DNA from 2 places in the Thermosinus carboxydivorans Nor1 genome. Region 1 is predicted to be linked to the other one. Evidence: riboswitches for the same ligand, from Rfam matches in the RefSeq annotation. Region 1 holds a riboswitch; the other holds the start of a gene.
What was found. Region 1 has a riboswitch for molybdenum cofactor ahead of TCARDRAFT_RS09760 (aldehyde ferredoxin oxidoreductase family protein). Riboswitches for the same ligand answer to the same signal wherever they lie in the genome.

Region 1 (4,413 bases):
GCCGGTGGACAATACCCCAACTTTAAGCCGCCGGTAAACGCTTACTTTGGCAAAACCGCAGGCGGCTAACACCCCAATATCAAGGGGCGTTAATTTCTGTCCCTGCCGCACCAACACGGCACCGGGCATGGCATCTTCGCCGCGGGCAATACTATTGTCACCGGGCGCAACGGGTTTGGTTACCAGCAAGGTCCGGTCATCCACCCGCTCGGTATGCTCCAGCATGACGACAGCATCAGCATTGCCGGGCAGCATGCCGCCTGTCGGGACGGCTGCCGCCTGCCCCGGGCCCAGGACTAAGGTCGTAGTCTGTCCCATGGCAACTTCGCCGATGACGGTTAGCAGCGCCGGTATTCCTTCCCCGGCGGCAAAGGTGTCGGCACTGCGCACGGCAAAACCGTCTACGGTAGACCGAGGAAAAGACGGGAGCTCCTCGCGGCAAAGACAATCAACCGCAGCAATGCGCCCTGCCGCGGCGGCCAGTTCCACAATCTCGCTGCCGATGTCAGCGCTAGCGGCGTAGGCCAAAACAAGCCGACGCGCCTCGGTCAGCGTCTGGCAGTTGAAGAAATCCACGGCATTCACTCCTTGCGGGCGCCAAAGCACCCTAATTGGCAGTCGCGAATTTTGATTCCTAAAACGTTGGCCGCCCTGCCAATAACGAGCGGCGGCACGCCCTCACTTTGCGCCAATTCGTGCGCAGCGGCACAGGACAGCTTCCCGTCTGGCGCCGCTGCCCGTACTTTGTTGAGCAGTTCTTCCCGCAATTCTTGCACTGACCCAGCCTCCTGTATACTAAAGATAATATAATGATTAATTCACCAAATTCCATTTTATTCCTCCAATACACAAAATAAAAACCGGATCCTGCCCAACGGCAGGTCCGGTTTTTATTTATTAACGGATTAGAAGTTAAAGAGCGACTTAAGCTCCTCTTTCGGCACATCAAAAACGGTATTGTGCGGCGGCAGCGGTTCGGTGCGGAAAAAGTCAGGCAGGTCGTCGGCATCGTCGTTGAAACCCGCCGCTTTATTGAACGCCCGTTCGTCGCGCAAGACTTGCTTGCCCAGTTCCAGATAATCATCAAGCGACTTGTTCCAGCCATAGCGGGCGTTGCACATTTCGACAATACCATCGAGCCCTTCGGGAATGTCGAGGATGGCAAAGGCCACAAACAAACAAAGGCCGGTGCTATCCAGGAAAGATGTTGCGATTTGCAGGTTGCGCGAAAGTTCGACCTGGCCGGCTGGACTGAGCGGATCCACTTTGCCGCCTACCCCGAGAATATTGGCGGCAACGGCGTAGCCGGCTGTATGGTCAGCCCCCATGGTAGTAGTAGCGTAAGTTACACCGATACCTTTGACGGCCCGCGGGTCATAGGCCGGAATGGCCTGACCCTTTACAACCGGCACGCGTCTGACGCCGAAGGCCTTGCCGGTAACGGCGGCGCCAGCGCCGAGAATACGGCCGAGCGGGCTAGCTTTGCCTACTTCCTTGAGCAGTTCAATGGCCGCCTTGCCATCGCCAAACTTAGCCAGGCCGGCTTCCATGGCTACGCCCAGCGTGACACCCATCTCGATGGTGTCAACGCCATAATCGTCGCACATACGGTTAAGAACGGCGATGTCGTCCAGATTATCAATGCCGCAATCGGCGCCCAATGACCAGCAGCTCTCATATTCGAGACCGCCGGTTACCACATTTCCGGCCGCGTCTTTATAAATATTCGAGCAGCGGATGATGCACCCGGGCGAGCAAGCGTGGCCGGTTTTGCCGCCCCGCTCCTTGCAGATGGCATGCAGCGTTTCGCCGCCGATATTGTTGGCGCCCTCAAAACGGCCAACGCTAAAGTTGCGGGTTGGCAAGCCGCCGGCTTCGCTCAGGGTATTAACTAAAACGTCAGTGCCATAGGTAGGCAGACCCTGCGACGTAACGGGATGTTTCAGCAGGGCATTGGCCAGTTTTTTCGCTCCGGCCCGGAAGGCGGCTTCGTCGGCAAAGGAAACTTTGTTTACACCTGTGTCGTCAACGACAATCGCCTTAAGGCCTTTACTGGCCATGACCGCGCCAAGACCGCCACGGCCCGCTTGCCGGGTGGGCGCCCCTTCCATGTCGGTGAAACCAACACAAGCCGAGGCCATCTTGTTTTCTCCGGCCGTGCCGATAACACCGATCGCCACTTTTTCCCCAAACTTAGCCTGCAGTTTGGCAACGGCATCATAGATGTTTAGCCCTTTGAGCTCGGGCATTTCGATAAGGGATAAACCGTCTTTGTCAACCTTGAGAACGTAAGTTTTATCATCTTGGGGCAAGTCTTCCACGATAATGGCTTCAATTCCCAGCCGCCCCAGCTTGTGGCCCATGGCGCCGCCGACATTGCTCTCCTTGATGGTGCCTGTCAGCGGACTCTTGGCCCCGAGCGACATGCGGCCGGCATTCGGAGCACCCGTGCCAGAGAGCAGTCCGGTAGCAAATACCAGTTTGTTCTGTTTGCCGAGCGGATGAGCGTTGGGATCCACTTCGGCGCTAACAATACGCGAAGTTAATGCCCGGCCGCCAAGCCCTTTATAGGCCGCCCCGTCTTCCGGCGTGATGGTCAAAGTAGCCATGTTGACACGGTAAAACATCAAACCCCTCCCTGTAAATTATTAAAAAATAAAAAGAAGTCCATTACGGACTTCCTTTGCGCACTGGCAGGCATGGGGATTTCTCCCCATACCCTTACGTTTACCACGCCTGGACGGCAATGGTAACTCGGAACTCACTCTCACCCTATATTATTATGCGTTTGTTATTTTCTAAAGTACGGCAATTTTTTGCAAATTCCTGCTCTCTTTTACCAATCAGCACATTTTTTATCCGCCAATTTGCGACATTTTTCGACGAAAGCTAGGTTGCCCGGCGGCTAAATTATGCCCGGCCGGCTTTTCCGACAGCGCCCGGAGAAAAACTTCGCCGAGCTGTTGTTCGCTTGCCCCGGCCCTAAGCAGCGTTTTGAGATCCAGTTCCCGGTTGGATAAGAGGCAAGGCCGTAGCTTGCCGTCGGCCGTCAACCGCATGCGGTTGCAGGCGCCGCAGAAATGTTCCGTAATCGGGGTGATGAAGCCAAAGAGACCCTTGGCTCCCGGCAAGCGGTAATATTTGGCCGGACCATTGCCAATACTGCCCGTCGCCGGCTCCAGCATTCCCAGACCGGCGGCATTCAACCGGTCTTTAACCTCTGCCGGCGCCATTCCCGGCCCGGTACCGTCGTAGCCGATCGGCATATATTCAATAAACCGGACAGCAATAGGGTAGCGGTAAACCATCTCGATAAAATAGCTCAGGTCGCTGTCCATAAAGGCACTGGTTAGAACGACGTTAATTTTAACGGGATGCAGGCCGATAGTTATAGCTTTTTCAATCCCGGCCAGCGTGCGCTCCAGACTGCCACTTCCGGTGATGCGCCGAAACCGCTCAGGATCGACCGTATCCAAGCTGACATTGACTCGGTGAAGTCCAGCGGCTTTGAGATCTTCAGCCATATCCGCAAGCAGGCTGCCATTGGTCGTCAGCGACAAATCATCAATAATGCCGAGCGAGCTGAGCGCGCGAATAAAATCGACAATACCCTTGCGCACCAGCGGCTCGCCGCCCGTTAGGCGGATTTTGTTCACCCCGTATTTGTTAAAGACTTTGATCAGATACAGTATTTCCTCGTACGCCAGAATATCGGCATGATCCAGCAGCTTTACGCCGTCAGGGGGCATGCAATAGGCGCAGCGGAAATTACAGCGGTCGGTAACGGAGATGCGAAGATAGTCGATAGAGCGGTTATAACCGTCGCGCATTACCTCACCTCCCGTTAGTACAATCCTTTTGCAATCTTTTGCCTGGCCTATACACTAGCCCTTTATCAAAACGTGAGCGACCAAAAAGTCGGCCAGCGGCGCCGCGTCATCAAGACCGAAGTGGGGCACATCGTCATAGAGGACGACGTCGGATACGACGGCGAGCAGCTCTTCTTTGCTGCATAAAGGCCGGTCGCAGACGGCTTGGCGGAATACCTCAATTTTGCGTTTGCCTTCCCGTTTATAACCTTCGGTAAAAATAATATCTACACCGTCCACGAACGACACTACTTCGTCAAGCGTCAATTCCTGCTCAACTTTTTTAATCATGGCCATCTTAGCAGGCGACGAAATGCAGACCACATCAGCACCGGCCTGGGCGTGCCGCCAAGTGTCCTTGCCCGGTCTGTCCATATCAAAGCCATGGACGTCGTGTTTGATCGTACCAACTTTATAGCCGCGCCGCTTCATTTCCCGAATCAGCTTTTCAAGATAGGTGGTTTTGCCGCAATTAGATTTGCCGACAATGGAAATCACCGGAACCATAATTTTCCTCCATTTTTTTGTAAGTTGTATATTTTAG
Region 2 (4,413 bases), on a different contig from region 1:
CCGAACCGGGGAGGGTCAGACCCAGCGCTTCGGCGACAATGCACATGGTGTTGGCCGTGCCGAGGAAGGGGCAGATGCCGGGATGCGGGTAATACTCCAGGGTCACGTCGACCAGGGCCTTCTCGTCGATTTCGCCGCGGATGAAGCTTTGCCGGGCCGCTTTCGATTGTTTGGGTTTGATCCGGTTGACCATCGGCCCGCCGGTGAGCATAATGGCCGGGATGTTGAGGCGAGCGGCGGCCATAAGCATGGCCGGGACTACTTTATCGCACGAGCCGAGCAGCACCATGCCGTCAAAGATGCCGTGGCCGCGCACCATGATTTCAATGGAATCGGCGATGAGTTCGCGGCTGGGCAGCACATATTTCATGCCACTGTGGCTTTGGGTAATGCCATCGCAGACGGCGATGGTGCTAAATTCCAGCGGCAAGGCGCCGGCATCGGCAATGCCCTGTTTGACGTGGGCGGCCAGGTCGCGCAAGTGGGCGTGGCCGGGGACAATTTCATTCCACGAATTAACGACGGCGATAATGGGCTTATCGAGGTCAGCGTAAGCCGTGCCGCAGGAACAGAGATGGCCTTTGGCAATCGCTCGCTGATAGGGGGAAAAGCTGCTGAGCCTGTTGGCCAAGGTACTTACTCCTTTTAAGTAAATTTTCTTTTTGTCAATTCGAATTTAAAAGAATTTTCCATACCAATTATATACCTGTTCGGCCGGCGCTGCAACATCTGTCCGACAGTAAACTGGCGATAAACAGCGAAGGGACCGGTCCTGGGTTAGCGGACTCGGTCCCTTGCTTATAGCTATTCCAGAATGCGCCGGACAACGATAATCTGCCGAAAGGCGATGCCAGTGAGAAAGGCAACCGTCATGTCCCGGGTCGCCATCGTCACCGCCGCAATAATGATAACAACCGCCAGGTCCTGACGGGACTGGACGTCCTGAATGAGCAGGCCGTGTTCAATGCCGACATAAATGAGCAGTACACCCAATATAGGGTAAGGGAAAAATGCGAAGACCGAGACGCCAAAGTAATACACCGCTGCCGCTAGCAAGATGTAAAACAGGCCGGCCAAAACAGTAGCCATGCCCGTCCGGGCGCCGAAGCGGTAATGGGCGGTGACGCCGCCGCAGCCGTGGCAGCAGGGGATACCGCCGGCCAAGCCGGCCAGCAGGTTGAAAAGGCCCATGCCGAAGGCCAGCCGGTTGGCTTTAACCCGGTCGGCCTGCCCGGCAAAATAGGTTTTGAGCGTGTTTTCCGTGGCAATGATGGCGTTGCCAAGGCTGAGCGGAATTTGGGGCAGCACGAGCAGCCAAAAGGCCTGGAGAAAGGCAGAAGTGGCAGGGAGTTCCGGCAGACTAAAGGTAGCCGGATTGGCGGGCGTCAGTCGGGCGCCGAACAGAATAGCTAATGCGGCGCCGGCGGTCACTACGAGAAGGGCGGCCGGATATTTGGGGTGCGGCATGGCTATAAGCAAGAGGCCGGTAAAGACGATGCCTAACAGCAGGCTGGCTGGCAAAGTCATTCCGAACAACGCCACCGTTTCTGCCGGTCCGCCGATAATGACCTGAGGGGTTTTGAACAGCTTAATGCCGCTGTCGACCAGCAGCAGGCCGGTGCCCAGCTGGATGCCGCGGATCACCGGCAGGGGAAAGAGCTTTTTTATAGCCTGCATCACGGTCGGCATGGATAGCGCCAGGAACAAAAAACCAATGAGCAGCGCCCCGGCGTGGATTATCTCCGGGGCAAGCCTTGCGGCCAGCGCTACGGTGCAGAACACTTTCAGGGGCTGCACGGGAACGGGCACGCGGTAATACAGCCCTGTCACGAGATAAAAGAGCCCGCAGGCCAAGAGCGCAATGAAGGGGTTAATGCCACTTGTGGCGGCCAGGGCAACGACAAGCGGCAGGAGGACGCCGATGTCAGCCAGGCTGCCGGCCAGTTCAAACCGGTTTAGCCGCATGACTTTAGGCTCCTCCTGCCCTGGGTAGTAAACCAAACGCTAATCATTTGTCTACCTCCTTTTCAAACTGGGAAGGCATAGCCGTTTCCAACTATACCCCGTGGGCGTCGGGCCCAGGCCAGTCTGCCATGGGACGCTACCTTTAGGCGGACAGGCTCGAAGGCGTATTCCATATGTATTATTATAGCGCGGGGAAAGACGCAAAAACAATGAGTTATGGAAAAATTTAACGGTGATAAATTTGCCGCTTGTTGGCAGATGCATTGACACCGGCCGGTTTTTTCCGGTACCATATTAATGATTCGCCTCGGGCGGCTAGGTTATGTCAATGCCATGCGAAGGGAGGGAAGGGTATGGACCAGCTGCTGCAGTTATTCTTAGAGTACGGCCTTATTGGGCTGGTTATCGCGTCTTTCACCGAATCGTTTATTTCGCCAGTCCTCCCTGACCTTTTGCTTATTCCGCTCGCGCTTGCCGCGCCGGACAAAGCCATTGTTTACGCCATGGCGGCCACGGCGGCGTCGGTAGCCGGCGGCGTTATCGGCTATTTTCTCGGCGGCCGGTATGGGGCAGTGCTGATTAAACGGATCGTACCAGAGCGGCACATTGCTGCCATCCGGCGCTGGACTGAGGCGTATGGCCCCTGGGCGATTATTTTGGCGGCGCTGGCGCCCATTCCGTATAAATTTGTAAGCATCAGCGCCGGCGTTTTCCGGATAAGTTTTGGCGTCTTTCTCCTTGCTTCCGCTTTTGGCCGGGCCAAACGCTTCCTGCTGGAAGGGGTGCTCATTTACTACTATGGGCCGCAGGCCATTGACCTGATAAAAAAGTATTCCGACGACACCGTCCTTGTCATTTGCGCGGTCGTAATTGTTGCGGGCGTGCTCATCAGGCGGCTGCGGTCAGCAGGTGCGCCGACTCCGCCGACGGAATAAAATAGGACAAAACCCTGTAGCAAAACTAAGATGCTACAGGGTTTTTGCTAGCTATGGGTGACGCGTGCCTCACATTCGGCCCGCTTGGCATCGTTGAAGTTTTCCAGACTACTCAGGTAGCCGGTAATGCGGCGGACGCGGCGGATCGGCGATTTTTCTACGGCCCGCACCACGATACTGTCGCCGTCTAAGGAAAGTTCCACCCTGCCAAGGATTTTGTTTTTACCCTGCCAGAGTTTAATTTCTTCTTCGACCAAAGCAGTGATTTCGGCGGTGGTCAGCGACGGGTCGGCGGTGACAGTCACGCCATGGATTACCAGGTTTTCCATGGTAAGTCCCTCCAGTTTTTTATTTTTATTATATATCAAGAATTAATATTGGTAAAGAATGAATTTCTCTTTTCCGTGGCGCTGCGGCGAGCAGGGGAAAAGAAGAAACGGGTATAATATCTTTACAGACAAATTTTGCTCTTTTACGCATATTTAAATATGTTAGGAGGTAGGGGCAATGATTCGCGAGCGGCGCAGCAAAGAAAAACTGCAAACCTATTACCATAAATTTGTTAGACAAGGAGAACTAGACCCTAACGTCCACCCCTGGGTGGCCGAGTCGTGGCAGCGCAGTCGGGCGGCGGGGGTGCCTACTGACCGCATGCCGCCGCTCAAAAAACTGGACAAGCAGGAACTAGCCAGGCGGCGGGAGCGGCACCGCGTGGCTATCGCGTATTTGGACGGCCTCTTCCGGGAAATCCGGGAGCATTTTAATGTCTACAACCTGAGCTTGCTACTCTTGGATCAGGAATGCTACGCCCTAAAAAGTTACGCCCTGCCCTTCTTCCAAATGACGCCGGGCGAACTGGAGGGGGCGCGGCTGACCGAGGCGGACATCGGGACATCAAGCATCAGTATCGCTTACCGGCATCAAACGCCCTTTCTCTTATTTGGACCGGAGATGTGGATTGCCGAGTGTCAGACCGGTGACGCTTGCTCGGCACCGGTCATGCCGGAGGGCGAGCTCGAATATGTTCTTACGCTTGTTTCGGTGCAGCAAGAGGAGATCCCCTACGGGGCGGTAATGTCTTTGCTGCTGACTATGAAATACGCCATGGAAAATTACCTGCGGCTGGAGCGGCGCCTGGCCGTCAAACGGACCATCTTGGATGCGGTGCCGCTGGCCGTATACCATATCCTGCCTGGCGGCGAAGTGGCTTACACCAACCGCCTGGGCCAAAGCCGCCTGTCGGTAATAACGCCACAGGGGCAGACCGGCGAGCCACCTAACTTAAGCGATGTGGTCCTCAACTACCGCCACACGCCGCTCTACAAGGGCTTTCTCGGTATCCCGTCCTATAACAAGGAAGTCACCTGGATCACGCCGCAAAAGACTTACGAGGATATCACGACCGTGGTGCCGCTCGAGCGTGATGGCCAGGTAGTCAGTGTGGTCGCCGTGTCCATGCCGATCGAGGATTTGCGCACCATGGTGGCCCATGCGGCCGGGTATACGGCCCGCT

Region 2: linked by a shared signal. The riboswitch ahead of TCARDRAFT_RS01965 (molybdate transporter family protein) and the one ahead of TCARDRAFT_RS09760 (aldehyde ferredoxin oxidoreductase family protein) in region 1 are both predicted to bind molybdenum cofactor.

What each region holds. Positions count from the first base shown of each region.
Region 1 is NZ_AAWL01000013.1:41,020-45,432, reverse strand. It holds gene TCARDRAFT_RS09770 (molybdopterin molybdotransferase MoeA) at 1-576, opposite strand, end outside; gene TCARDRAFT_RS09765 (hypothetical protein) at 582-776, opposite strand; gene TCARDRAFT_RS09760 (aldehyde ferredoxin oxidoreductase family protein) at 906-2,627, opposite strand; molybdenum cofactor riboswitch at 2,663-2,772, opposite strand; gene moaA (GTP 3',8-cyclase MoaA) at 2,856-3,830, opposite strand; gene mobB (molybdopterin-guanine dinucleotide biosynthesis protein B) at 3,885-4,376, opposite strand.
Region 2 is NZ_AAWL01000002.1:81,306-85,718, reverse strand. It holds gene ilvD (dihydroxy-acid dehydratase) at 1-631, opposite strand, end outside; gene TCARDRAFT_RS01965 (molybdate transporter family protein) at 805-1,965, opposite strand; molybdenum cofactor riboswitch at 2,005-2,139, opposite strand; gene TCARDRAFT_RS01960 (YqaA family protein) at 2,319-2,900, shown strand; gene nrdD (anaerobic ribonucleoside-triphosphate reductase) at 2,948-3,229, opposite strand; gene TCARDRAFT_RS01950 (sigma-54-dependent Fis family transcriptional regulator) at 3,408-4,413, shown strand, end outside.